One region of the Paenibacillus uliginis N3/975 genome, then DNA from elsewhere that is predicted to be linked to it. Evidence: riboswitches for the same ligand, from Rfam matches in the RefSeq annotation. Region 1 holds a riboswitch; the other holds the start of a gene.
The links. Region 1 has a riboswitch for glycine ahead of B9N86_RS19135 (alanine/glycine:cation symporter family protein). Riboswitches for the same ligand answer to the same signal wherever they lie in the genome.

Region 1 (11,214 bases):
TAAAAATATGATTAATAAGTTGCTTGGACGTGTAATTCTTGCTGCATGTCCGGGACGATTCAGATGAGGTGAAGGTGAGATAATGACAGAGAACCTGGAGTTATATGATGTTACTATTTTGGGAGGTGGCCCTGCGGGGATGTATACTGCTTTCTACAGCGGGATACGCGAATTAAAGACGAAGGTGATCGACGCCCAGTACCAATTGGGAGGCACACTGTTGTATTATTTGGACAAGATGGTGTGGGATGTAGGTGGAATACCGCCAATAACAGGCAAACAGCTGACTGAGCATTTGATCCAGCAGGTGAATACATTTGAACCAACCATTGTGTTGGGGCAAGAAATTGACGATTTGGAGCGAAGGGATGACGGTACTTTTGTACTTACCTCCACAGCCGGAGATCGGCATTGGACGCGAACTATTATTATGGCGATTGGCTTTGGCGGATTGCGCAAGTCGGTTAAGATCGAGATCGACGGGGCAGAACGCTACGAAAATACGAATTTATATTATTCGGTACATAATCTGGAAGACTTTCGGGGCAAGCGGGTATTGATCTCTGGAGGCGGTGATTCGGCTGTTGATTGGGCGAATGAGTTGGAACCGATTGCGGCGAGTGTGACGTTGGTTCATCGGCGTGACCAATTCAAGGGGCTTGAGCGAAGCGTATCAAACATGAAAGCTTCTTCCGTGTCGATTCGGACGCCTTATCGGGTGGAGGGGTTTCATAGTGAAGACGGAGTGTCGATTCAGCAGGTCAATATATGCCATGCAGAATCGGGGGAGAGTGAGCAACTGCATGTGGATGCGGTGATTGTATGCCATGGGGTGACATATGAGTATGGACGGATTCGGGAATGGGGACTCGGCATTGGCAAATGGAATCTTGACGTAACCGATAAAATGGAAACGGCGATTCCCGGCATTTTCGCTGTGGGCGATTTCGTTCATTATGGGAGCAAGGTCATGCTTATTGCCGGGGCGTTCAATGATGCAGTGCTGGCCCTAAACAGTGCGAAGCTGTATATCGAGCCAAATGCGGAGAAGATGGCCAGAATATCGTCCGAAAACACCCGATTCAATGAATTAAACCGGCAGTTAGGCGTAGTTGACGATGACGAGTAAAAAGGGAACTAAGCCATCCCTTTAATACCACTGGCGCCTGAGAGCATTGACACGTTGCAAGGGCTGGAATTATAATGGTCATAGCAACTATCATCATGTCAATTATCATGGAGGCCTCCATTGGAATTAGAAAAATATATAGGCGTTATTGTACACCGGGCTGATCTGAAGCTGAACAACTATTATCAAAAAGTAGTTAACCCCTTTGACATTACAGTCGATCAATGGGAAATACTAGTCATTCTGTGGGAAAGGGAGGGAATTACTCAAAAAGAGCTTGCCGAAAGATTGTACAAGGATCAGACGAACATTGCCCGCATGCTGTTCAAGCTGGAGAAGAAAGGTTTTATTTATCGTGTGACGCATGAGACGGATCGGAGATCTCTACGCGTATATTTGACCGATAAAGGACACGAGATTAAAGATGAAATTCTTGCTCCTTCGATTGAAGCGTACAAGAAAACGATTGAAGGATTAACGGAAGAAGAAGTTGAGACTTTCCGCAGGATTCTTTCTGTCATGTACAACAATGTTAAAGATCTCTAAAGGAGGTCAGGGAATATAGTTGTCATGACCATTATGATCAAAGCTAGTATATAATAAGAAGTTGTGGAGAGTGATACGATGGAAACAAATCATACTAAAGCCGGAATTTTTGACGTTCCGTACCGAGCGTTGACAATTGGTATTATTCTTGCCGTAACAACCGTAGCATTTGAAGGGCTGGCCATTACGACGATTGCTCCTAATGTGGCGCAGCATTTGAACGGTCTGCATTTATATGGATGGATATTCAGCTCTTTTTTATTGTCGCAAATCGTTGGTTCCATGATCATCGGACAGCAGATTAACAAACTAGGCGTGTATACCTCATTTATCGTATCAATTCTCATCTTTGTGATCGGTATAACGGTTGCGGGGACTTCCGTGAATATGCCCATGTTAATCGCAGGGAGAGCGTTTCAAGGTTTTGGCGCGGGTGCGATTATAACCTGTGTTTACTACAGCATTACATTAAGTTATCCCGACGCGCTCAGAACGAAAATACTTGCTGCATTTTCAAGCGCTTATATTATGCCGGCATTAATCGGTCCTTATTTGGCAGGACTTCTGGCGGAATTTTTCTCGTGGAGAGTTGTATTCTGGTTTGTTCTTCCGTTGATCGCTTTAGCCGTCATGCTGACTCTTCCTTCATTCCGTAAGCTTCAGCTTCAGGCAAGCGTGAATAACACAACGATTAAAAAAGGCTTTTCCAAAGAAGTGTATGCGATTATATTAACTGTCGGTACGGGATTGCTGCTAACTGGGTTAGGTTGGATATCCGAATGGAAAGGAATTGTGCTGACGATTGCAGGAGTTCTCATCATGATTAAACCTTTGCGCAAGTTATTGCCAGAAGGTACCTTTACTGTTAAAAAGGGTTTGCCGGCAACTATCGTTACAAGAGGGTTATATGTTGCGTGTTACGTTGCTACGGAAAGCTACGTTGTGTTGGCGCTAACCGAAGTGAAGGGGTTTTCTGCAGATCTCGCAGGGTTGATTGTTGCTGCTGGTGCATTAAGCTGGTCTACCGCAGCTTGGCTGCAATCCCGGTTTGATGAAAGAGACGGCGGCACCGGCAGAAGAAAACGAGTAATTATCGGTATCGGTATCATGATCGTTGGAGTCGCGTTAGTTATCGCTTCAATCAGGCTTCCAGACGACGGACTCGTATATGCATTGATATCGCAGCTATTCACAGGATTCGGCATCGGCCTGGCCAATCCGACGACAGGCGCTATCGCACTGCAGCATGCCCGGGCAGGCGAAGAAGGGGAAGTTTCCGCCGTTATTCAATTCATCGATGCATTTAGTCCGGGACTAAGCATCGGGATCGGCGGAGCTTTAATAGCGATTAGCGAAACGTTTAAGTGGGGCATTTTTACGGGGGTTATGCTGGCGTTGTTGATTCAGCTGCTTTTTATCATCATAAGTTTTGTCATTTCCTTCCGCATACAAAAAGAAAAGCAGGCTAAACAGTCTTCGTTTCCATTGACGTAATGGGTCTGTAGAATCGTTATTGATAGGAAGAAGGCCATAGAAGATCTGAAAGAAGTCGAATTGTTGGAAGACTTTTGTTAGAACCCATTGTTAAATAAATGGGTTCTTTTCTGCGTTTTAGTTCAATACGAGAACGAGTTTTAAGTTCGAAGAATCTGGATAACTGGATGGAACTCTTAAAGGAAACATATGAGAACCTAGAAATAGTTTATGAAGGAGGAGAATCATCCAGAGAAGCAATGAATAGAGGAATGGAAGTAATTAACGAAATTATCAACGGACCATACCAAAATGTAGTGGTAGTAACTCATGGTGCATTAATGTCTTTGATATTAAAGTATTTTAATAATTCTATAGGATATGAAGAATGGCGTAAATTAACAAATCCTGATATTTATTTAATAAGTAAAGAAAATCAGGAATATGAAGTGGGTCGAATTTGGATGTAGACTTAGTGGCAGATAGTGAGCAGGAAGACGACATTACCTGTTTACATCGTATTTGCGCTGCAATACTAACACTTCTGGGTTTGCCAGAGACATTTTGATGAAGCGGTATTTGTTAAGTCGGAGGTGTTTAAGAGCATGTTGAAGGCATCTCAAGATAGCACTTAATCATATAACAACGATTTTTCGCTGCGATCTGAAATTCCTTGATCTACCTGAGGATCTTCGAGAAAAGGATTACCATTAACTATCAATTGTGATATCGTGAAATTAGTATAACTGTAAAATGGAGGCAGCAACCATGGTGACAATTGAGGATTTTATGAAATTAGATATTCGTGTCGGTACTGTTATTAAAGCAGAGCCGTTTCCAGAAGCTCGAAAACCTGCAATAAAATTAGAAATCGATTTTGGTGAGATGGGGATTAAACACTCTTCTGCTCAAATTACACAAAGATATGAACCAGAACAACTTATTGGACGTCAAGTAATCGCTGTAATGAATTTTCCTGTTAGACGTATCGCCGGTTTTAAATCGGAGGTGTTGGTCATCGGCGGTGTTCCTGTAGAGGGTGATGTGGTGCTCCTAAAACCAGATGAACCTGTTAAAAACGGTACACCTATTGCCTAAGACATTAGTGAATATTTAGTTTGGACCAAGTGTTCGTAACACTTGGTCTTTATTACATAATTAAAAAGGAGTTGAAAGCAAACTTGTTAGAACAAGTGAGTGATTCAAAAAGATACAAAGGAGAGATTAAAATAATATTTTCAAAAGACTATATCTTTCAAAGATATGATACAGATAGAGAAAAGATTTCTGAGATGTTGATTGCCATGAGCAGAAATAATCGAACTTTTGAATCACTGAATGAAAGCGAGAGGACGCTCTCATTAGCTTGCAGGCTTGATGGAGAAATTGGTAATGGTGGATTGTCACAGTATTTTTTAAATAGTGAAGGTGTATACATTGAAGAGACAATTAAATGTTTACAATCTCTTAATGCACATGAACATAGAAAAATATTTGATCAAGCTAGTACGGCATATTTATCAAATGAGGATGAAGAAACGAAATATAAATATTGGTCAGATTTAACCGAGAAGTACGATCGGATTGATTATAATTTAATATACAAGTTGTTGATTGAATTTGTAAGAAACCATTGGAATGATTTTGAATAGTGATTTTTATGAAGAGGGAACATTACAGCTCGGAATACAAGTGCTCAATCATGTGAAGTTAATAAAATACGAAATTAGGAGGGGATCTTAGTGCCAAGTCATGATGAAATATATAAGGATCTATCTTTTTCATATGAGGATATGGTTAGTCGGCAACCTGATTTAACGGAGTATATTAAAGAAATCAGGTCATATAAAGGACTGGATGTTTTAGATCTAGGGGCTGGATCAGGAGGCTTTCAAGCTTTATAGCCCTGGAAGCTAACTCACTAGTTTGTACAGATATATCTGAATCTATGTTAGAGCTTTTAGACAAAAAATTAATTAATAATAGTTTGTCTCGCAATTGGACTACCGTTGTAGCTGATCATCGAAAGCTTCCAATCGACAATGCATCAATTGATTTAATTGTATCTGGTTGGAGCATTAGTTACTTAACTAACACGGGCAATATTGATTGGAAAGAGAACCTAGAGTTAATCGTTTCTGAACTTATGCGTGTCTTGAAACCTGCAGGGACAATTATAATATTGGAGACTTTGGGAACTGGAACTGAAAGCCCCAATCCACCTAAGTTTTTAACAGAATATTATTCGCTTCTTGAGAGTAAATACGGTTTTTCACATCGCTGGATAAGGACAGATTATCAGTTTGCAAATACGACAGAAGCTAAAGAAAATATGGAGTTTTTCTTTGGCTCAGATATTTCAAGAAAGATCGATGAAAACCAGTGGTCAACCGTACCTGAATGTGCAGGAATATGGTGGAAGCATGTGTGAACGTTGATCAACCAGGGAGGATTATATGAAAATCTCAATTAGTTTGACTGACCAATCTACAAAATTTATTGTAAACAACTTGTACCCGCTATACTTACATGATTTATCTGAAATATGGGAATGGAAACCGAATAGATATGGTGTATATGAAGATGATGATATATTGACGTTGAATGAGCAAAACAAAGTTTTCGATGTCTGGTGGGAGAATCCATCTGTACTATTCCCGTATTTAGTTAGAGTAGATGATATCCCGGCAGGCTTTGCGTTTGTAGCAACTCCACCTTACACGCCTCATGGCAGTGAATTTTTCATGAATGAGTTTTTTATGTTGAGGCCATTCCGTGGGAAAGGTATAGCTGAAGCTGCAGCAGTACAAGTGTTTAATAAACATAAAGGGTCTTGGGAACTGCAAACAAACCCGACAGAAGCAAATAAGAGGGCTCAATCATTTTGGAGAAAAACAATTCAAAATTACACTTCTGAATCACACCAAGAGGAGTTTGCCAATACAGAGAATGACGGATACAAGATCATTTTTAGATTTGATAATAGTCATTTATAGACTTGTAGATATTAATATAAAGGTGTATTGCCATAGAGAACATCCTTGCGGAATCGCAGACGGTTCTCTATAATAGATAAACAACTTCATAACTGGATGAAGTTTACGGGAGACAGGCGATGGCTTGGCCGAAGGGGCAAAACTCTCAGGCGTTTGCATCATTCTCAAAGGATTGAAGCAAGCAGGACCGTAGACGGACAGAACTCTGGAGAGACTCCGCTGATGTGGGGCACCGAAGGGGCAAGACGTGTCAGTACACGTTAAAACTCTCAGGTAAAAGGACAGGGATTGCAGATATTATGCATCATTATTCGAATTTGTGATTATAATCACCTATCGTTTTATTTGCTTTTCTGCAAAAATGTCCCCAGAGTCAAATCTATCGATTTGACTCTTTTTTCGTGTCGTGAGACACATCGATATCGATGCTGAAGAGGGGAAGAGGAATGTACATGTTAGAACAATGGTTAGACAGTGTGGATCATTTTGTATGGGGGCCGCCGCTTCTTGTATTGTTGGTGGGGACGGGGATTTTTTTCACATTCCGCCTCGGTTTGCTACAAGTTTTTCGTCTGCCGCTGGCACTCAAGCTCGTATTCACCGCAAAAAATGAAGGGCAAGGAGACGTAACTAGCTTTGGCGCGCTTGCTACCGCCCTGGCTGCCACCATTGGAACGGGGAACATTGTCGGTGTAGCGACCGCTATTCAAATGGGCGGCCCGGGAGCGCTGTTCTGGATGTGGATGGCTGCTTTTTTTGGCATGGCAACCAAATACGCCGAAGGTGTGCTGGCCGTAAAGTACCGGAAGATAGACGAGAATGGGCAAGTATCGGGTGGGCCGATGTATTATATTGAACAAGGCTTGGGTGTAAGATATAAACCGCTGGCTGTGTTTTTCGCTGTGAGTGGGGTATTGGTCGCATTTTTCGGGATTGGCACCTTCCCGCAAGTCAATGCCATTGTAACGTCTACGCAGTCAAGTTTGGGTATTCCAGTCGCTGCAACTGCAGCTGTAGTGACCGCTTTGACTGCATTGGTGACCTTTGGAGGGCTCAAGAATATTACAAGGGTGACCACGAAAGTTGTGCCCATCATGGCCATTGTCTATGTGGTAACAAGCTGCATCGTGCTTATTGCCTTCGCTGATAAGCTTCCATACGCTCTGTCGCTCGTGTTTCAGAGCGCGTTCAATCCGACCGCGGCAGGCGGCGGATTTCTCGGCGCTACTGTTATGCTGGCTATTCGCAACGGCATCGCAAGAGGTGTATTTTCAAATGAATCCGGTCTTGGCAGTGCGCCGATTGCGGCCGCTGCGGCCAAGGTGAAATGGCCTGCGGAGCAGGGACTTGTGTCGATGACGGGCACTTTTATAGATACGATTATTGTATGCACACTGACCGGATTGACTCTGATTGTAACCGGCGCTTGGAATGGGGCTGCGGAAGGAGCGGAAATGACACAAGCGGCGTTTGATGCGGCATTACCGTTTGGCTCCTTAATTCTTATGTTTTGCCTCATTTTATTTGCGTTTACGACGATTCTAGGCTGGAATTATTACGGCGAACGCTGCATCGTATACTTATTTGGCGTTAAATCAATCCTGCCTTACCGCATCGTGTTTATCGTTCTGGTCGGAGTGGGCGCGTTTATCAAGCTACAAGCGATCTGGCTGCTCGCGGATATTGTGAATGGACTGATGGCACTGCCGAACCTAGTTGCCCTGCTTGGTTTGTCTGGGGTGGTTGTGACTGAAACGCGTCTTTATCTAAGGCATATGAAACAGAGATAAGAAGGGATTCTGAAAGATAATAAGAGTACAGTAAGGGCGAAGGGCATTTGGACCTCAATAAGACAATGTTTGCTGAGACATGATGGATTTTTCAAAGCGGTATAGTTGTTTATGTGATGAGTGAACAAAATATTGCATTTCCGCTATTGGGCTTACGCCCCTTGCTTTACAGATGTATAATCAAGGAAGATGATCCAGACAACACGCGACCTGACCTAAGATAGGAGATATCTAAGGCCGGGTCGTCTTTTTTTAGGTGGTGTGTCGTCATGAATACGAGAGCGATATACGATAGAACGAAGAATTATATGAAAGTCTCAACTAGTTTGACTGACCAAAAAATTATACTTCAGAATCACACCAAGAGGAGTTTGCCAATACAGAGAATGACGGATACAAGATCATTTTCAGATTTAATAATAGTCATTTATTGACTGTAGATATTAATATAAGGGTGTTTAGTTATGAAGAAAAAGACAAGAAACATGATTATAGATGAAAAAGAATATGTATATGTTTTGAATCAAAAATATAACGAAAAAAGAAGCCATATTACATTAAAGGTTTCTCTAAAAGATAAGAAAAATTTAACATTAACGTTCCTTTTTTGTACATGGGATGATCCTATTACTGGCAGCCCACTATTGATAGGCGTTGATTTGAAAAATAAAAAGACAAATAAAGTAGAAACTTTTAATTTACATCATCCAAAAACGATTAAAAAGTTCATCTTATACGGCTTAAGAAATGGTTGGACCGGAGAAAACATAATCGAATTTCAAAATGGACTAGAAATTTTAAGCGAAATGGGCTATGACATTGCTTGGCTTACACCAAAAACAAATCATTAGGGGTCTAAAGGAGAGATAGAAGTGCAGGCAATTATTTCTTGATATGCGAGAGACAATGCATGACTCAGCATATTTCGGCTGACTGTATACGCAGACAGACTTAATCAGGTGGGATATCGCATAAATATTAGCTGTAGTACTGAAAAAGAGAATTTGGAGGTGTTTCCATGAAGGTATGGATAAAACATCAAGATCCAAACAACAAGTACGGAGCTAAGTTTACTTTAGGCGATAGAGATACACTTTTGCCTGAGACTGCGATTATTTCAGTAACAAGGGGAGAAAGATTCAATATTTTCAGAATTATCATAAATGGAATTGTTAATGAATTTGTTAAGAAACAACTAACTAAGAATGAAAAATTATTATATGCCGAACTCTCAGGACAACTTCAGAGTGGAATTGGTCAAACTGTTACGGTGTGGAAAGATGGGAGCTCGATGAATAATTTTAGAACCAAAGGAGCTCATAAATTTGCAACCAAATTTTTTGCATGGGTTTTTTATGGAGGTAAGGTGCAAGCCTATTTCTTAACCTGGAAAATTTCAAACCAGATTCCTATGGATCATGAAATCGAAGAAACGATTAAAAAATATGGTAGACATTTTGATGGAGGAAAACTGATCAGACAAGCTCAAAAACCTCCAAAATAACAAATTAATCGAAGGGAATACATATATAAAATGAAGGATTGGCCTTTTTCGTTTCGCATGATGAAGATGATGGGGCATGGCAATTTCATTCAAATGATGAAGCTAGCGAAGATGATGCGATGATAATTACAATAGAAGAGCATGGACAGATTAATATGGCTTTAGTCTTATAGAGAAGAATCATATGAGCGTGAATAAAGATGGGAGAAACCTAAACTATGAAAATCAAAGCGATAAATCATTTATGTTTTTCCGTATCCGATTTAGAAACGTCCATTGATTTTTATACCCATGTGTTTGAAGCAAAGCTATTAGTAAAGGGAAGAAGGCTAGCTTATTTTGATTTAAATGGCTTATGGGTTGCCCTAAACCAAGAGGATATCGACCGGAGTCAGAATCAAAGGACATATACGCATATTGCCTTCACGATTAAAGAGAAAGACTTTGATCTATTATTAAATAGATTGAAAGATTTGCGTGTGGATATATTGCCAGGGAGAGATCGAGATGAAAAGGATAAAAAATCGATTTATTTCTTGGATCCTGATGGTCATATGTTTGAGTTTCATACAGGGCATCTAAAAGATCGGTTAGATTATTACAAGGCCGATAAAGAGCATATGGAGTTTTATGAATGATCAAAGCAATGTAGGTTCAGTATTCATAGCTCAAGAAATAAATATCATGCTTCAAAGGAGTCGGTATAAATGTATTATAAACAACTATTTACAAGACTTAATATAGAAGTACCTAATGATTTCATAGAGATTTTGGAGTTACATAAAGAAAAACAAAACGCTAATGAGTTTTCATTAAGAGTAATGGATTCAGATGAGATCGTAGAACTTATTGAATTTTTATCTGATATTGAAGTGTATCAAAATATAATCCCTTTATGGACTGATGACAACTCAAATTATGTTGGAGTCTTTTATCAAGGCCCTTTAAAATACAAAATTTGTTATATCGACCATGAAGAAACTGATATCTCACCAAGCTTCAGAAGTGTAAGCTCATTTATTCGTTCCATTGAACAAGATCCTGATCTTGATTGGAGAGAACTAAAAAAAGAGTACCCCGTAGAAACAGAAAGTTGCCTTCAAGATCTTGAAGATGATCAGAAAAGCATTGATGAGTTAAACCATTTATTGAATTCCAATGATCTTGATGACGATCTCAGATGTCAGCTTCTTTTTTCAATCATGGCTTTAACACCAAAAATGCATCTCGATTCATTGGTCAAATATTTAGATGATGAGGATATGTACGTACAGGAAAGAGCTTGTGAAATTCTAGGATATCACAGATATATTCCAGCTAAAGATAAGTTAATCGAGGTTTCGGAATCTGGAATGCATAATGGGAAACAAGCAGCAAAAGGAGCTCTGTCAAGACTTCGAGGGTGAGGGTTCATAAGGCTCGTAAGGCTAATGTATTATCGCTAACAAACTGAATAAAAGGAGCTTGCTAAATGTCTGATTATTATTGGGACAAGCAGATCGAATATCTCAGAAAAACTCGTTGGTTATACTACAATGATGATTATCTGGACTTCTTGGTTAAGGGAGTTTGGAAGATCGACAAGCCTGTGAACATCATTGATTATGGATGCGGCTACGGATTTCTCGGACTAAAGCTCCTTCCACTGTTACCTGAAGGGTCCACCTACACGGGGATTGACAAGGGTACTGACTTAATCAATCGAGCAAAAGAAATATTTCTAAACCTGCCTTATCCCACTGAATTTAAAGTAGTCGATATAGAAGAAATGGATAG
Region 2 (11,214 bases), 1.6 Mb from region 1:
ACAAAATATGCATTACTGCAGCAGCTTCGCTTCCAGGATAGGCTGACGATCCAGATTCATCATGACACGGAGACTGCCCAGTTCCGTATTCCGAAATTGCTTATTCAACCTCTATTGGAGAACGCGATTATCCATGGAGTTGAACCCGATGATCAAGAGCATGCCATTTATATATCCGCATTGATAGCAAGCGAGGACGGCAACGCGCAAATATGCATCGAAGTGCGTGACGACGGCGTCGGCTTCGATCCGAACGCGTCACATTCTCAATCGCATGTCGGCCTCGCCAACGTAAGGGCAAGATTGCAGCAAGTCTTCCCGAAAGCAACATTAACCGTGAACAGCGAGCTCGGAATCGGCACATGCATTGCAATCAAAATCCCTAAGGAGGAGAATGCATCATGAATATCTTAGTTGCAGACGATGAAAGCTTGATCAGAGCCAGCCTGAGAAGCATGCTGGACGAACTGGGCATGCCTGTCCACGTCATCGGGGAAGCCCGTAACGGTGAAGAAGCGATTCGTTTCGTAACCGAGCGGCAGCCCGATCTTGTATTCGTTGATATTCGAATGCCGAAGCTGAACGGCTTGGAAGTAATCGCTCATGGCAAAACAGTGTCCCCTCATACCAAATGGATTATTTTAAGCGGCTATTCGGAGTTCCAATATGCGCGAGAGGCGATACGCCTTGGGGCGTGCAACTATTTGCTAAAGCCGATCAGTCTGGAAGAAGTCCACGACAGCTTGACCCACGTACAAGAGCTGCATGATGCGCACATCATGGAACGTAGCCGTCAGATCGAACATGCGATTGTTTCGAGTATTCAGGGCAGAAGTGGGGTCAGCCAGGGCGATCATTTACTTGAAACGCTGCATTGCAAAGCAAGTGTGTTCTATTTCGATGATTTCCTATGCGATCATGAAGAACATGAACGACAACAACGATTCATCGAAACCTTGCGCAGCCTGATCCATAATCAATCTCTTACTAACAGTCTTTATTCCTTGGCAATGTCGCTTCCGGGCGGCCAACCCGCGATATTGTGGGCATGGCCGGCTTTGCACCATCATCAAGCGCTAGAGCTGCAGCAGAAGATGGAGAGAACCGTGAAGCATTTGCTTCAGGATCAGCTTGCCGCTTCCCGTGCAATTACGACGATACAATTAGAGGAGTGTTCGAATCTGCAAACGATGGTGGGGCAGATCGAAGAACTGCAGCGAGTCTCTTCCCTACGCGTGCTGTTCCCGATTGGAGGAGTCTATCCGCTAAGTGAGTTAAGCACAATAATTGAACGAGCCGAGTGTCTTCCTATAAGCACTCACGTAGATAATCTACGCCGATTATTCCGCCGGGAAGACTATCTTGGATACCTAAAAGCTGTCGATTGCATGGAGAAAGAATGGAACGGGGCACTCTCTGCGGATCAACACCTATGGCGCCGTATTCATGAATATATTTCACGTTCGCTCGGCATCACGTTAGAGCCGGGAACGTGCGTGGATCAGGCAAGCTGGTTTGCTCTTTTGAAAAATCATGGCGATCGCATGTTATCCCAGGCTTCGCGACACGACAATTCGTCCAAAGATATCGTGCAGCAAGTGATCGCTTATGTGGAGCAGCAGTATATGCATGACATCGGAATCAAGCAAATCGCGGATATGTTCCATGTGACGCCTAACTATTTAAGCTCTTTGTTCCATAAAAAGCACGGCAGTACCTTTCTAAAATACGTAACCGAAACGAGAATGCTGAAAGCGAAGGAGCTCCTGCTTAAGGAGCCCCATCTCAAAGTGCAGGAGGTTGCCGAAGCCGTTGGTTATTACAGCCCGCGCCATTTCACGAAGCTGTTCACAGAATATACCGGATGCTATCCGTCAGAGTTCCGTGAAAGGAATAAGGTGCACACGTTTTTGTAGAACCCGTTCATGATATTAAGCTCTCTCCAATGTTCCGGTATAGAAATACTAAACCCGAAGTCTTGGTGAGTATCAAGTAACAATTATGTGTTTTTATCATTCGTAAAACGACTTGTACCCAAACATAGTAAAACCTGATGTAGACATATGGAATAAAGCGGGGGTAATGAATATGGGATAACAGTGTTTCACTCGACATCTTTTGGCTTTCGGTAGAGGGCTTAAACGGATGACGCTTCCGTCTGGATTTGATGCAATCCTTGAAACAATCAGTAACCAGCTTACGCAGATACAAGACAACTTTAAAGATTCATGAGACAAAAGGATTATTTGTCATGCAATCTTATTGTTGCCTTCGTTGTTTTTGTTGTTCAGAAAGGAGGATTCGTATAGCTATCCGTTCTTCCATTACACCAAAATCACTGGTTCCTTATCTATAACCACTGATTTCGCGGCACCGTCAAATTGAGATATGTTTTAGACTAATCCACATAATTCCAACTCTTGAATTGTACTATTGTGCCCCCTTGACAATCCAGCAAATAAAAAAGTCCACGATCTAATCGTGGACAATACTCATTTAAGAGCGTTCTTCATCAAACATTCTTATCTAAATTTATTTAAATTAATCCACCTTAGCCCGATATGCTTCCGCAGTAAGCAGCTTGGCAAGTGCTTCCTCCAGATCGCCTTCAACTTCGATCTCAACAATCCAACCGCCTTCGTACGGTTCACTGTTCACCAGCTCCGGCTGCGACTCAAGATCTCCATTCAACTTGGTTATTTTACCGGATACCGGACAATAAAGCTCCGATACCGTCTTTACGGATTCAATTGATCCTATGCTATCCCCTGCAGCTACGTCTGATCCAACCTCCGGCAGCTCCACAAAAACAATATCGCCCAGTTGGCATTGTGCGTGATCGGTAATTCCAATACGTACGATGTTGCCTTCCACCTTCAACGCCCATTCATGATCTTCACTGTACACCAATTGCTCTCTGATTTCACTCATTTGAATTTCCTCTTTTCTTAATATGAAATGGATTCAAACAAAATAAAAAAAGGACAGGAAAAGACTCGCGCCTCTTCTCTGTCCTCGGTACCTGAGAGTTTATGAACGACCGTCTCTTTTACGGCCCTTCGTTTCCCCTTTGGCGGCTTTCGCTCTCTCCAGAGTTGCGTCAGACAGCGGTACTTTTACCTGAGAGATTACTCGTTAACCGGCAGGTGTAACGAATTGCTCCTTCGGTGCCGCCACCTTAATTGGCGTTGCGGTCTCTCCCGTCCATCGTCATCCACAATATGTAATTTGATTGATTTCTTCCACAGGATAAAGCACTTAGCAGATCATGTCAATATAGCTGACAAAAATAATATTTTTTGACGAACTAAAGGTTGACACGTTACAGAGACCGACGGTTATAATGATGTGAAGAACAAAAAGCATAATAGAGCTGAATAAGCGGATGAAGGTATTGGGAGAGATTACCGACTAACGGGTAACGCCGAAGGAGTAAACCGAAACAACGGTGAATCTCTCAGGCAAAAGGACTTTTACTGGACGCACCTCTGGAGAGAATCCTGATACATATAGGATCACCAAAGGGGAAACTCACACGCGCTTCATATCTTGCTTACATAATTTGTGTAGAGGTAACTCTCAGGTACAAAGGACAGAGCAGAAGGACAATGATACGGCAAAGCTTGCTTTGCGCGTATGTTATTCCTTTTGCCTGTCTTTTTTTGTGTAGTCCCAATTTCATGCTAAAGAGGTGCTCAAAATGAGTTCATTGCAACGAACGCCGCTTTACCCGCTTTACTCGGATTTCCCATCCGTCCGCTGCATCGATTTTGGAGGCTGGGAGCTGCCTGTACAGTTTCACGGAATTGTTCGAGAACACGAAGCTGTACGCCGACAAGCCGGTCTGTTCGACGTTTCCCATATGGGTGAATTTCTGGTAACCGGGCCAAACGCCGAGGTTTTTTTGCAGCAAATGGTTACTAATGATGTTTCGCGGTTGTCTGTCGGTCAGGCCCAATATGCTCCTATGTGCAATGATAACGGCGGCACCGTGGACGATCTGCTAGTCTACAAGCTCTCAGATAATCAATTTATGCTAGTTGTGAATGCATCTAACATCGACAAGGATTTACAGTGGTTAAAGGACCATCTCATCGATGGCGTTGACCTTCAAAACATCTCGATAGAAACCGCTCTCATTGCCCTGCAGGGTCCTGAAGCCGCGGCTATTTTATCTAAGGTGAGCGATGAACCTGTTCATACACTGTCATCTTTTCATTTTATTCAAAACGCGGATGTATGCGGTACCTCCGTTCTCCTCTCCCGTACCGGTTACACCGGCGAGGACGGCTTCGAAATATATTGCCCAGCTGAATCTGCTTCGGCCATATGGACAGGGCTGCTCGCTGCCGGCGAGCCGAACGGCCTGATTCCGGCAGGGCTTGGTGCGCGTGATACTCTTCGATTCGAAGCTAAGCTCGCGCTGTACGGCCAAGAACTGTCAGACACCATTTCTCCGCTTGAAGCAGGTCTTGGATACTTCGTAAAGCTGGACAAAGGCAACTTTATTGGACGAGATGCATTAGCTCTGCAAAAGAACGAAGGTGTATCCCGTAAGCTTGTTGGTGTTGAACTAATTGATCGCGGGATCCCCCGCTCTCATTACCTGGTGTATGTGGACGATTCTCTAATCGGTGAAATCACTAGCGGTACGCAGTCACCAACGTCGAAGCGAAATCTCGGCCTTGCACTGATCGACAGCAGATATGCTCCAGTAGGGACTGAGGTTTCGATTGAAATTCGCGGTAAGCGACTTAAAGCGATCGTAGTAAAGACACCATTTTATAAAAAAGGAGAAACCTTATGATGAAGCATCGTTATTTACCGATGACTGAGCAGGATCAATCTGAAATGCTTGCCGCTGTTGGCGCGGAATCCATTGAGGATCTATTTGCAGATATTCCTGCTGAGGTGCGTTACGACGGAGTTCTGCCCATGTCCGAAAAACTAAGTGAGCCTGAACTTCTAAAGTATATGAACGGACTTGCCGCTCGCAATGCTGATTTTGAACGTTACACCAGCTTTCTGGGTGCAGGGTTGTACGATCATCATATTCCTGTTGTACTTAATCATGTCATTTCACGATCCGAATTTTACACAGCGTATACGCCTTACCAGGCGGAGGTCAGTCAAGGTGAGCTGCAAGCGATCTTTGAATTTCAATCTTATATCTGTGAGCTGACCGGGATGAAGGTAGCCAATGCCAGTATGTATGACGGCTCCACTGCTCTTGCAGAAGCGGCGGCACTTGCGTCAGGCGCTACGAAGCGCAAGAAGATTGTCATTTCCCGTACCGTTCATCCGGAAGCTCGGGAAATAGTCCTTACTTCTGCTCACGGCCTTGGCCTTGAAGTTGTAGAGGTAGGCTTCAAAAACGGCGTTACCGACACCGATGCTTTGGCGTCTGCTATTACAGATGATACGGCTGCAGTCCTTATCCAATCTCCAAACTTCTTCGGATGCATTGAGGACGTAAAAGCCATCGAGCCGCTAGTTCATGCCCAAAAATCACTGCTCGTGCTTAGTGTGAACCCGCTTTCCCTTGGCCTGCTTGAATCACCTGGAGAACTAGGTGCTGACATCGTTGTCGGCGATGCCCAGCCCCTAGGTATACCAGCTTCGCTTGGCGGTCCGACCTGCGGTTTCTTCGCGGTATCCGAGCCGTTGATGCGCCGTATTCCAGGCCGGATTGTCGGCCAGACCGTCGATCGGGACGGCAAGCGCGGCTTCGTTCTTACGCTGCAAGCCCGTGAGCAGCATATCAGACGCGAAAAAGCGACATCGAACATTTGTTCCAACCAGGCATTATTGGCACTTTGCGCCTCTGTGTATATGTCTACCCTTGGAAAGATGGGTATGCAGGAGGTCGCATTGCTTAATGTCCGTAAATCGCATTACGCCTCCGAATGCATCACGAAAGGCTCCCTAGATATAGAATTCGCTTCGCCATTCTTTAATGAATTTGTCGTGAAATTGCCAGATGGGGTTGATTTAAAAGAAGTTAATGCTAAACTCCTCAAGGCTGGTTACATCGGCGGCTACGATCTTGGGCTAGCCTATCCGGAGCTGCAGGGTCGCATGCTCATCGCCGTTACGGAACGGCGAACTAAAGAAGAAATTGAGCGATTCATCGGAGAATTGGAGGCAATCGTATGAAACCGGAAAAAGCGCTGATCTTCGAACTAAGTAAACCGGGCCGAGTGGCCTATTCCTTACCTGATTGTGACGTACCGGAAACGGATGTATCAGAATGGATTCCAGAAAGCATGCTTCGTTCCAAACTGGCGGAACTGCCAGAGGTGTACGAAGTGGATGTCATTCGCCATTACACGGAGTTGTCACGTCGTAACTTCGGCATTGATAACGGCTTCTATCCCCTTGGTTCCTGCACGATGAAATACAACCCAAAAATCAACGAGGATGTGGCCCGTTTTCCGGGTTTTGCCAAGATTCATCCTTATCAACCCGAGGAAAGCATTCAGGGAGCTCTGGAAATGCTCTATACGCTTCAAGACGATCTCGCCGCTTTGACCGGGATGGATCAAGTGACATTGCAGCCAGCGGCTGGCGCTCACGGTGAATGGACTGGACTGATGCTGATTCGTGCATATCACGAGAGCCGTGGTGAGCAGCGGACCAAAGTGATCGTGCCGGACTCCTCACACGGAACGAACCCGGCCAGTGCTACAGTGGCAGGATATGATACGATTACAATTCAATCCAATGAGCGCGGTATGGTCGATCTTGATGCTCTCAGAGCTGTTGTTGGAAGCGACACAGCAGCATTGATGCTGACGAACCCGAGTACTCTTGGTCTGTTTGAAGAACAAATCGTGGAAATTGCTGAGATCGTACATGAAGCAGGCGGTCTTCTCTATTATGACGGAGCGAATTCCAATGCGATCATGGGAATTACACGCCCGGGAGACATGGGCTTTGACGTTGTCCACCTCAATCTGCACAAGACGATGAGCACGCCGCATGGCGGCGGTGGTCCAGGAGCTGGTCCCGTCGGGGTGAAAGATAAGTTGATCCCCTTCCTTCCCAAACCGATTGTTTCCAAACGTCAGGACGGAACATTTTACTGGGATTACGATCGTCCGCAGTCGATTGGCCGTGTGAAAGCTTTTTACGGTAACTTCGGTATTCTGGTACGTGCCTATACGTACATCCGTAGTTACGGGCCGGACGGTCTTCGCCGGGTTTCGGAACTTGCGGTCTTGAACGCCAACTATATGATGCATAGGCTGGCGCCTTATTACGAAGTCGCTTATCCCGGTCTATGCAAGCACGAATTCGTATTATCCGGCAAAAAGCTGAAGGAATACGGCGTACGAACCCTCGACATTGCGAAACGATTACTCGATTTTGGCTATCATCCGCCAACCATTTACTTCCCGCTGAATGTCGAGGAGTGTATCATGATCGAGCCAACTGAAACCGAAAGTAAAGAAACGCTAGACGGTTTTATTGATGTAATGATTCAAATCGCACAGGAAGCCGAAACGAATCCGGAGCTAGTCATCAATGCACCGTATACAACGGTCGTGAAGCGTCTTGACGAGACAACAGCTGCTCGCAAACCGGTCTTGAATTGTACTTGCGGTTAGTGGAATAAGAGGTAATTCGACCGACGTCATGCAATGCCGTACCGCACGCTGGATTTGAGCATAGTACGAAAAACTCTACTCTATACTAATTTATTTTTGCTCCGCGTGCTTCTTCTGGCGTCGATACCATGGTGAGGTTGCAACAGTTTCCGGTCGGTGGCCTGCAGCCGCATAAACACACTATTTTTGCAGATTCTTAAGGACAGACGTTCCGCTATTTTTCCATTTTTGACTGTTTTGGTGTGTACGCGGACAGGAGATCCGCTATTATCCGTCAAACCAAGGAATTTGGAGACTTTACAAGCAAATAACGGAACCTCAGTCCGCGAGTAACTCCTAAAACAGCTGAATTTCACAAATAACGGATTCTCTGTCCGCCAGTGAGTGTTTGTGCGAGCATTTTCTTTGCTTCTGCCGTGTACCTTGGGGCTTGTGCCTCTCTCCAAGCACCGATTATTATTCACACCGTGTGCAACAACTCCCAGAGCGCGGTGCATGTTTCTGCTGATGAGGCGCAATAACAACAGGTAATTCCCAAAACCAAACAGGTCACCCAAGGTGAAGTGCCCCCTGTCAAGTAGACAGTGTAAAAAACAAAAAATGGTTAGATTATTTCCCTCAGTTCAAGTTAACAGAGCTGAGGGTTTATTTTCTTTTCTCATCGTTAAGCAGCTCGTCGATACTCGTTGGGAGACAAGCCATTTAATCGCTCTGTATAGCGGTAATTGTTGTAGTAGCGGATATAAATTCTCACGTCTTTGAGGACATCTTCATAGGTGTCGTGTTTCGTCAGATAAAAGCTTTCTGCCTTAAATGTCCCCCAAAAGCGTTCAATGGGTTGGTTATCCAGACATCGGCTTACACGAGACATACTTTTAGTAAAACCGTATTTATCCTTAAGTCGATTGTATTCATATGAAGTATATTGGAAGCCTCTGTCGCTATGGAGAAGTGGAGTCACACCTGGGTTTTTCCAGTAAGCCTTCTTCACCGTATCCATAACGAGTTTATTATTGTTGGAGTGGCTTAGAACCCATGAAACAATGGAGTTATCGTATACATCAACGATAGCGCTCAAATAGGCTTTACGGCCATTCCCGTACTTCAATTCTGTTACGTCTGTGCACCACTTCATATTTGGAGAATCCGCGTAAAATTCACGATTCATCACATTTTCAGCCACATGTATTTCAGATACCTTCACGTAGTTCGGCCGTTTCTTGCGAATCACCGATTTCAATCCAAGAGCACGCATAATTCGATAATAACGCTTTTTGTTGTAATTTTTTTTAAGTTTACGGTTCAATTGGATGCTAATTTGGCGATAGCCAAGCACTCCCTTCCGCTTGTCATAACGAAGCTTTACTTCCTTTGCCAGCGAAAGAATTTCAAGTTCCTTGTGGGATGGCTTCCACTTTAACCATTTATAATAGGCAGATCGAGCGATTCCGGCTATCTCACACAGCTTCGTGAGGGCATAGCCTTTCTCAGCGTGCAGTTCTTGGATAGCTTGGTACAAGTCCACATGCCGGACTAACGTTAGCGTGAATTTCGTCGCTTGATCTCTGCCAACTTTTTTGCGAGGGCGTTCTCCATTTCTAAATATTCGTTCCGTGCTTCCAGTTCTTTGATCCGAAGCTTGAGTCGTTCATGGTCATCTAGCTCTTCTACAGGCTTTTTGCGACCACGATTGTCCTTGAGGGACTCCTCGCTGCCAGATTTATATTTTTGCACCCATGAGTAGACCTGGGTATAAGAAACATTATATTTTTCTATGGATTTCTGATAATCCAAATCATTGGCGATCGTATACTGCGCGATTTCAATGCGTTCTTCGAAAGTGGTTTTACGTCCTTTATTCATACGAGATAGTCCCTTTCCTTTACGAGTAGGTTTTATTTCTTTCCTACAAGTATACTTGGAAATCCATCCCATCAAAACACTTATACTCGAAATATGATACTTCTTTGTCGCCTCTCGTATAGAATGATTTCCGGATAAAACATCCCTGATGGCAGCAAGCTTCAGTTTCTTTGAGTATGCTTTATGTCCTCTGGATTTCTTTAATCCTTCATAACCATCTACTTTATATTTTCTTATCCAATCTTTAACCGTGTTTTTATCTACCCCCAACTGCTTGGCTTCATAACTGGGGGTCGTCTCATGCTGAAGGCATCGCTCCACGATACGTAACTTTACATCAAAAGAAATTGAATTCCTTTTGGACATCATAAAAAACTCCCATCATTAGTAGAGTAGAATTTTGTTTTTTTCTACTGTCTACTATGATGGGAGCATATCAAGGATAAATCCCTGGGTGACCTGTTTGGTTTTAGGGTCAATTTGTCCCCTTAGTTTATTTCATTCCAAAAAGCCACCTGATTCAGAGGAAGTCTTACAGTTTGGCGCGCCGGTTGAGCCGCTTTACCGATCGCAATCAGCATGATGCTCTCATAGTTGGCTGGAAGGTTAAACGCCTCTTTGAATTTTTCATGGTTAAATCCACCCATAGGTACGGTATCGTAACCTTTTTCGCGAGCGATTAACATAAGCTGCATGGAAATTAAACCTGAATCGATATCCACAATGCTTCTCTTTTTGGAATCATCCAAATGGCGATACACTTGATTCGCAGTTGCGATCATTTTCTGTTTAACTTCCTCTGGCATATATCCCGCTTCCTGCGATTGTGTATAAATATCTTCCGCTTTGTCATACCACTCCATATCACCTAATACAGCGATGACGGCGGATGCATCTAATACTTGTGCCTGGTTATTGGCAATTGGATACAGCTTTTCTTTCAAGGCCTGATCATCAATGACGAGAAATCGCCAAGGCTGAAGATTGCTTGAGGATGGTGCAGATGTAGCCTCCGTCAGCATTTCCTGCATCTCTTCCCGCGATATTTTTACCGATGGATCATACTGCCGTACAGAATGGCGCTCTCTTACAACACTAAGAAAATCCTTTTTTGTCAAAGTTGACATGGTTGAACACTCCTTAAAAATTATTGTGCAAAATAATGCACAGTTTAGATCACGATTATACTGTGCCGATAATTGCACAGTATAATGCAAATATATTTCGTTTGTCAATACACAACATCAATCGTTACATCATTCTTTCGACGATGTCAGCGATAGTATAGGATTTCAGTACATTTAGTGTACTTTCCTCAATCTCAGATAAAATATCAGAAAAAGCGTTCTTCATCTGACCACCTAAGCAGTTATCTCTTGCAGCCTCCAACATGCTGTCGGCGATGGTATTGTGAATCTGGAGCGCCGAATAAATATCAGCAAGCGATATGTTATCTGCGCCCTTAACTAATCGGTATCCCCCGTCTCTTCCTTCACGGGATTCGATAATATGTTCTAAGGCCAACGCCTTTAAAATTCTTCTGATAAGCGTCGCATCGATATGCAGATGAGTTGCGATATCACCGCTGGAACATTTACCGCCTGAGTGTTTCTCAAGAACAACAAGTGCTTGGAGTGCTAAGCTAAAAGTTTTATGGGTGGATGGGCAGGCCATGACCGATTTCTTAGAAGACGATACTTTATCCACTTTGATGCACCTCCCCTTTTATCGTAGTTCATTA

Region 2: another riboswitch for glycine. It lies ahead of gcvT (glycine cleavage system aminomethyltransferase GcvT); the one in region 1 lies ahead of B9N86_RS19135 (alanine/glycine:cation symporter family protein).

What each region holds. Positions count from the first base shown of each region.
Region 1 covers NZ_LT840184.1:4,024,885-4,036,098, reverse strand. The annotation lists gene B9N86_RS19175 (NAD(P)/FAD-dependent oxidoreductase) at 83-1,129, shown strand; gene B9N86_RS19170 (MarR family winged helix-turn-helix transcriptional regulator) at 1,250-1,675, shown strand; gene B9N86_RS19165 (MFS transporter) at 1,754-3,169, shown strand; gene B9N86_RS19160 (histidine phosphatase family protein) at 3,337-3,618, shown strand; gene csaA (chaperone CsaA) at 3,917-4,246, shown strand; gene B9N86_RS19150 (DMP19 family protein) at 4,330-4,800, shown strand; gene B9N86_RS30840 (hypothetical protein) at 4,891-5,052, shown strand; gene B9N86_RS19145 (class I SAM-dependent methyltransferase) at 5,097-5,579, shown strand; gene B9N86_RS19140 (GNAT family N-acetyltransferase) at 5,605-6,144, shown strand; glycine riboswitch at 6,340-6,439, shown strand; gene B9N86_RS19135 (alanine/glycine:cation symporter family protein) at 6,591-7,934, shown strand; gene B9N86_RS19130 (hypothetical protein) at 8,399-8,785, shown strand; gene B9N86_RS19125 (hypothetical protein) at 8,953-9,438, shown strand; gene B9N86_RS30675 (hypothetical protein) at 9,477-9,611, shown strand; gene fosB (metallothiol transferase FosB) at 9,657-10,076, shown strand; gene B9N86_RS19115 (HEAT repeat domain-containing protein) at 10,146-10,844, shown strand; gene B9N86_RS19110 (class I SAM-dependent methyltransferase) at 10,910-11,214, shown strand, end outside.
Region 2 covers NZ_LT840184.1:2,465,644-2,476,857, reverse strand. The annotation lists gene B9N86_RS11785 (cache domain-containing sensor histidine kinase) at 1-405, shown strand, start outside; gene B9N86_RS11780 (response regulator) at 402-1,916, shown strand; gene gcvH (glycine cleavage system protein GcvH) at 2,542-2,931, opposite strand; glycine riboswitch at 3,099-3,214, opposite strand; glycine riboswitch at 3,386-3,483, shown strand; glycine riboswitch at 3,487-3,598, shown strand; gene gcvT (glycine cleavage system aminomethyltransferase GcvT) at 3,701-4,807, shown strand; gene gcvPA (aminomethyl-transferring glycine dehydrogenase subunit GcvPA) at 4,807-6,156, shown strand; gene gcvPB (aminomethyl-transferring glycine dehydrogenase subunit GcvPB) at 6,153-7,610, shown strand; gene B9N86_RS11755 (IS3 family transposase) at 8,275-9,135, opposite strand; gene B9N86_RS11750 (helix-turn-helix domain-containing protein) at 9,150-9,842, opposite strand; gene B9N86_RS11745 (nitroreductase family protein) at 9,962-10,600, opposite strand; gene B9N86_RS11740 (RrF2 family transcriptional regulator) at 10,725-11,180, opposite strand.